DNA from 2 places in the Bacillus sp. HSf4 genome. Region 1 is predicted to be linked to the other one. Evidence: riboswitches for the same ligand, from Rfam matches in the RefSeq annotation. Region 1 holds a riboswitch; the other holds the start of a gene.
The links. Region 1 has a riboswitch for cyclic di-GMP ahead of P3X63_RS02265 (non-ribosomal peptide synthetase). Riboswitches for the same ligand answer to the same signal wherever they lie in the genome.

Region 1 (3,421 bases):
GAAAACCGGGATCAATCGGCACATAAGCGCCTCCGGCCTTGAGAATCCCCAATATCGCCGCTACCGTCCGCTCTGACCGCTTCATCAAAACGGCTGCCGGCACATCGGAACCGACACCTCTTTTGCGAAGCGCCCTTGCCAGCCGGTTGGCGATCTCATTCAACTCCTGATACGAAAGCTGTTTCCCCTCAAAAACAAGCGCCGTCTTCTTAGGAGTCTCAGCTGCTGTTTGCTCGAATAAGCGATGAAGGGTCAGCTCTTTGTCATACGTGATCAAAGAACCTGAAGCACGCTGCAGCAGCTGCTGTTTTTCCTGCGCAGGAATGATTTCCAGATCGCTAATTTTCTTGTCTGGTGCAGCGAGGGCTTCATTAAGAAGCGTCATGAGCCGCTCGTATAACATGACCATTTCTTCGCGGCTGAACAGTTCCTCTCTGTAATCAAAGTCGACCGCAAGCGTCCCCGTGTCCCATCTTTCTTTCACATGAATGGAGACATCGTTAACTTCACTGCCGCTGAAAATCGGCTCAGATAAGAACGATACCGTTTCTTTCTGCTGCCATTGCATGACCTGATACTCCAAAGAGACGGAAAACAGCTTATTTAAATGGGGCTGCCTTTCCCGCAGGTCATTGATCAGGAGATTGTACGGATACTTTTGATGTCTGATGATTTTCAGCTGATCTTTCATCCTTTCCTGCACAAATGCAGTAAAGTCCTGTTGCACATCAAGCCGGGCTTTCATCGGAATGGTCGATACGAACATGCCAAGCATCTGTTTTTCTTTTGCATTTGTCCGGTTTCCCATAAAAGTGCCGAGAACGACATCTTTTTGTCCGGTCACCCGATGCATATAAATGTGTAAGGTTGATAGAAACAAGGAGAGCACACTAACGTTGTTGTTTTGACAATACGTTTGAATTTTTTGATACAGGTCTGGGGAAATCTCTTTAGAAAGACGAGCCGCGTCCAAACGGACTTGATAAGAATCGCTTTGCTTTAAAGATACGGGCTCCGGAATGACTTCGTATTGAGCGTTCCAATACGCTTTATCTTTTTGGAACCGTTTCGATTCTTCGTATTCCAATTCGCTTTGAATGTGTTCTGTAAATGACGGCTGTACAGCTTCGAGGTCGGTTTCCCCTCCCGCAAGCTTCAAATAGATGTCGGTGATGCGGTTGCCTAGGAGTGTCATAGAAATGCCGTCGGAAATCAGATGGTGAACCTTTACAAAAAACCAGCTTTCAACAGGGCTGATGCGCACGACGGCAAACTTGAACAACGGACTGTCATATAGGGGCAGGGGCCGGCGCGCTTCAGCTTGTCCCCATTTTAAAATGTCGGCCATGTTTGTTTTGGCGGCATCAAGGTACTCCAATTCAAATGGTTCATATTCGGTGATATATTGTTTCGGTTCATCCTCTTCATCATCATGCAGCCTGAAGCGCATCGTTTCATTGGTGCGGACAAACTGCCGAATGGCTTCAGCCAATAAACCGGTATCTATTCCCGACTCAGATTTCAGCTTTCCAAAACCGCTCAGATTGGAAACGCTTGTACCTGGGTAAAACTTCTCTGTGTACCAAATACGCCTTTGGGCATGTGTCAGGGGGTAGTATGTGTTTTCCATCTTTCCTATTCCTCCTTTATCAAGTGTCATTTATGGCGGTCTCCGTGATGAACCGCAATACTGATTTGCGGCGTTTGGCGAGACGGCAAATGTGCTGTCACAGAATTGTCAATACCAATATAAAACTATATTGGGAATAAAAAGAAAAGAGCCTACCCGAATTAAAACGGGGAAGCTCCCTGTTCATTCGGCAACCTGTCAACCTTAGCATCGTCCGCACCTTAGGCCATGGCTTTGCGTCCCTGCGTTTCCGCAGGTTTGCCTTTATCTGCTTTTACTGAAATAAATTCATTTTCTGCACACAGTTCACTTTAAATGAAAATATTGTTTTTTTCACCGAAAAATAGGTTAAAAGATTCATGCGGGATACCGAACGGTAGGCGAAAAGATTGATGCGGTTTTCCGAAATTTCCAAAAAAATATGCGGGAAAACGAAAAATCATCGTTTTAATCCGCAAATTCACAGTCATGATTTAAGATTTCATTAATATTTGCTAAACCTAGCGTAAAATTGTTTTTTTAATATATTTTATCAAAAATTTATTTTACAAAATTTTAACCATCATAAAAGCTTTCATACCTTCATTCCTTACAGAAAAAGATTCTGAAACTATACTAAACAACTTTCAGTTTTTAGCCAGCCGTTTGCCCGCTTGAACTGGACTTGGCTTCCTGCTAATTAAAAAGGACAGAACGACACTGATGAAAAGCACAAGACTTAAGACAAGAAACGGGTCGGATTTCAGGAAAAATGCCGTAAAGATCGGCCCCAGACTCGCGCCGATAAATAAAATAAACGTATAAAGCGAGACGGCAAGGCCCCTCATCTCTCCGCCAAGCTGGCCGATCAAAGAAATCAGGGACGGCACGGCAATTGCAATGCCAAGCACAAACACCACGCTCATCACGACGAGAACCGTCAATCCGCCGCTGACACTCATCAAAAGCAAACCCGCCGCAGCAATGATTAAACCGGTCCGCAAAACCGACAGACTCCCATGCTTGCTGATCAATCGCCCGGCGATCGGTGAACAGGCCATGCCAAGGATACCCGCTGAACGGACAAATAAAATCTGTCCGCTGGAAAGGGCATATGGCGAATGGGTCAAAACAAATCCAAGTGCTGAATACATGCCGACAAATGTAAAGAGAACGGTGATTGTGACCACATAGCCAATCAGCAAAGACCGGCTGTGAAGCACATCCCCCATGCGGCTGAAGGAAGAAAACATATGCCCGCTCTTTTGCTTCACATCTCCTTTCGGCAAAAGCAACATGTTGAACCACATTGTCAGCAGATAAACGGCAGACATCAGCCAAAACACGGCGTTCCAATTCCAAACCTCGCTAATAAAGCTTGCGATAACTTGGCCGCCAATCCCCGCCAGCAAAAAACCCGTACTAATAAAACCAATCGCCGTTCCCCGCTTTTCTTGAGGAAACATTTCTCCAGCATATGCGAGGGCCACCGGTGAAAAAGACGCGGCAGCAGCTCCCTGTAAAGCGCGAAACAATATAATGGCGGGCAAGCTGTCCGCAAAGCCGATCAACACTGTAAAAACCGTTAAAAAAACAAGGCCTGCCACAATCACTTGTTTGCGGCCGAAGCGATCGGAAACAGGTCCGTACACTAAGCAGCCGAGCGCAAAAAAGATGGAAAAGATACTGCCGGTCCAAGCCGCATCATCCGCTGATAAACCAAATTCCCTCATGAATACAGGTGTTAACGGAATTGTCACATATAAGCTGCACATCACCGCAAACCCGGTCCAAAAGAGCACAAAGGTCATC
Region 2 (3,421 bases), 220 kb from region 1:
TGCCCGGTTTACGATGAAGCTGAATTTGAAAAGAAGCGAACCATGCTTTTAATTTTTCGAGATCATGGCTGATCGTTGATTCTGACACATGGTATTGGCGGCTGAAAACAAACAGCTTCGCAGGCTCATCCAGCTTTAACAAATCACAAATTAACCCCTGCTTTCGTTCTTCCGGAGAATAGTCCTTCATCTCAAAGAAAAAATCAAGATCAGATGCCAGACGTTCTTTCTTCGCTTTTTCTCCTTTCAGAACCATTCCCATGCCAAATGTTTTGGAGATATGAAGCTGATAGTGTTTCAAAATGTTTTTGATGGCGTTCATTTCCCGCTGAACCGTACGGACACTAATATTCAGGTCTTCGGCGATTTCTTTTAACGGGACAGGATTGCTTACATGGAGCAGACGATGGATGATCTGTTTTTGCCGTGAATTCATAACAATTTGTTGCTCCATTGTGACCGCTCCTTTCTTAAGCGCGTTTCAACGTTCGTAAATTCCATATTTACCCACCATCACATGAAGATCATGTAAACGTCAATATATCCATCTTGATCCAGCACCTATGTCAATTCCTCATCCGCATCATCAAGAAAAATAATCCCCTGTTCATGACCAGGGGAATGGAGCTTCACATCTTAATCTGAACTTTAAACAAATCAGAGCTTCTCGGTCCTCTTAAAAAGCCGACCGCTTCTTCCAACGTAAGCTTTTGCGAGATCAAATGCTCCACCTCAATCCGCTTTTCTTTCACCCAATGGAACGCTGGTAAAAATGTATAATTAATGGCCATCGATCCTAAAATCGTCCAGTCATTGTTGTACAGCTTAAAGGGATCAAGGCGTACCGACTCATTTTGCGCCGTCACACCGAACTGCAGATATGTCGCTGTTTTCCCCATAAACTGAAAGGCATTTTCGATCACGGCAGGAATTCCAGTGGCATCAACCACGACATCAAATCCGGTCGGAAATTCCTCAGGTCTAAGATCTTCGCTCAGCACACCTTTTGTCGCGCCCCACTTCAGCGCCATGTCGAGTTTCTCTTGAGAGATGTCGACAACCACAAGTTCTGAAGCACCCGCCATTTTTAACGACTGAATCAACTGCTGCCCCATCGCCCCTGCGCCAAACAGAATAACCCGGTCACCAACTTGGAGATTGAGCCGATTCATCCCATGTACAACACAAGCCATCGGCTCAATAAAGGCACCTTCCTCAAAGCTCATTGTATCAGGGAGCTTCACGACATTTCGGCTCGGCACTTTTACATACTCGGCCATGCTTCCATCTGTTGTATTCCCAAGGGCTCCCCAATTGCTGCATTGGTTGCCGCGGTTTGTTAAACAATAATCACACTCACCGCAAAACAAAGACGGATCAGCTGTCACACGATCACCAATTTTTACATTAGTCACGTCCTGGCCTGTTTCATATACCGTTCCGGAAAATTCATGCCCAGGAATAATCGGATAAGGTGACAGAAACTCACCTTTGAAAATATGAATATCGGTTCCGCATATTCCGATGTTTTCAACTTTAATTACAACATCTTTCGGACCCGGTGATGGATATGGCACCTCTTTTACCACCGCTTGAAACGGTGCTTCAACTACAAGTGCTTTCATCTTGGCAGACCTCCCGATATTTAAATGTTTCCGCTTTCAATACGATTGTAGCATGTTCAGCTTTTGCAAACGGCCGTCAGTTGACCGTAATTTGTCACCGGGTTATGTGACAGAATTGAAGAAACTCGATTGATCAAAATCCCTCTCTGGCTGCCCGCGTCTTCACTGATTTTCTATCATACAAAAGAAGGTAAATAATTCTATTAAACAGAAAATTACAAATATATAAATAATTAATCCTATTCCTCCATCTTTTTTTAATGTATACTCATTTTGATAAAGTTGAACGATTTAACCAAATGAACCGTTCTCTTTTGAAAAAGGCAAATCTATTGAAAAATAGAGGCGCAAAGTCACAGACCTACGGTGTATTCACTACGGTGGCTGGGCTGCCAAATGAAGAATCGGGTCAACACTCCGTTTTTACAGAGTGGATTCAGCGATTCTTCCTTTACAAAAACTTTGTTTTGGAGGGATTTTTTTATGTCGTTATTCAAAAAAGGCCGCATGATTGTTTCGACCGGTTTTGCCGCCGCACTTCTCGCTTTTGTATTTGGAACCGGACAAGCTTTTGCAGAAGAGCAGGACAACCAATCTGACGGACAAGAAGAAGAAACCGTTCAACAAGACACAAATGAAAATGAGGCCGAAGAAACGAAAAACACAGATGAAGCGGATACCGAACAATCAACATCTGTAAATGATGAGGACATACCTTCACTTCTGCCTGATGATTTCTTCTATTTCTCAAAAAGACTCATGGAAAATGTCCAGCTGGCCCTGGCCTTTGATGAAGTGAAAGAGGCTGAATTGCTGGCGTTTTTCGCTGAAGAACGCATCAAAGAAGCAGAGGCGCTGCTTGCGGAAGGTCAGGAAGAATTAGCCCGTGACATTCTTGAAGAGGCCGTTGAGCTTCAAGAGGAAGCACTGGAAAAATACGAGCAATCCGAACCAATGGATGATGGTGACAAACAAGAAGATACATCTGACCAGCTTGAAGAACAATTTTCTTCTAACATCCTCGCGCTGCAAAACGTGTTAAATCAAATCAACAATCCGGAAGCAAAAAAAGCGCTGCAAAAAAATATCGTCAAAGCACAAGAGAAGTTAGAAAAGAAACTCAACAAAAAATTAGCGAAAATCGAGCAAAAGGCTGAGGAAAAACGCGCCGAACTTGAAGAAAAACTGGCGTCCGGTGAAATGGATGAAAAAGAGTACAATGAGGAACTTCTTGAATTGAATAAAGAGCTGGCAGAAGAACAAGCCGATGCTGCTGAAGAAATCAACGAAGAAACGGCAGAAGCGGTTAAAGACGAAAAAGAGGAGTCTGACAGTAAAGCAGATGAAGAGGATAAAGAAGACTCCGACAATAAAACAGATGATGAAGATAAAAAAGATGCGCGTACGAATGCAGAAGTAAAACAACGGGAAGCGTTGAAAAAACAAGAAGAAAAGCAGCGGGAAGAAGCTAAGAAAAAAGAAGAACAAGCTAGAAAGGCTCAAGAGAAACAGCGCGAAGAAGCGCAAAAACGCGCTGAAAAGCAGCGGGAGGAAGCCAAGAAAAAAGAAGAACAAGCTAGAAAAGCTCAAGAGAAACAACGCGAAGAAGCAGAAAAACGCGCTGAAAAACAGCGGGAAGAAGCCAAGAAAAGAGAAGAAAAGGCACTTAAGGAAAAAGAAAAAGAAGACGAAGAGTAATATCTTAAACAATGGGTCACACAATACGTGTGACCCTCAGCGTGTCGACAAACCCTCGCATTCGTTGTCAGGCCTGCGCGTCGGTGCTCACGAATTGC

Region 2: it holds a riboswitch for cyclic di-GMP, as region 1 does, so the genes downstream of both, P3X63_RS01205 (DUF5667 domain-containing protein) here and P3X63_RS02265 (non-ribosomal peptide synthetase) in region 1, are expected to answer to the same signal.

The regions. Positions count from the first base shown of each region.
Region 1 covers NZ_CP120679.1:433,521-436,941, reverse strand. Annotated here, with positions in the region: gene P3X63_RS02265 (non-ribosomal peptide synthetase) at 1-1,630, opposite strand, end outside; cyclic di-GMP riboswitch class I at 1,817-1,903, opposite strand; gene P3X63_RS02260 (MFS transporter) at 2,257-3,421, opposite strand, start outside.
Region 2 covers NZ_CP120679.1:211,580-215,000, reverse strand. Annotated here, with positions in the region: gene P3X63_RS01215 (BglG family transcription antiterminator) at 1-454, opposite strand, end outside; gene P3X63_RS01210 (zinc-dependent alcohol dehydrogenase family protein) at 630-1,625, opposite strand; cyclic di-GMP riboswitch class I at 1,938-2,022, shown strand; gene P3X63_RS01205 (DUF5667 domain-containing protein) at 2,109-3,323, shown strand.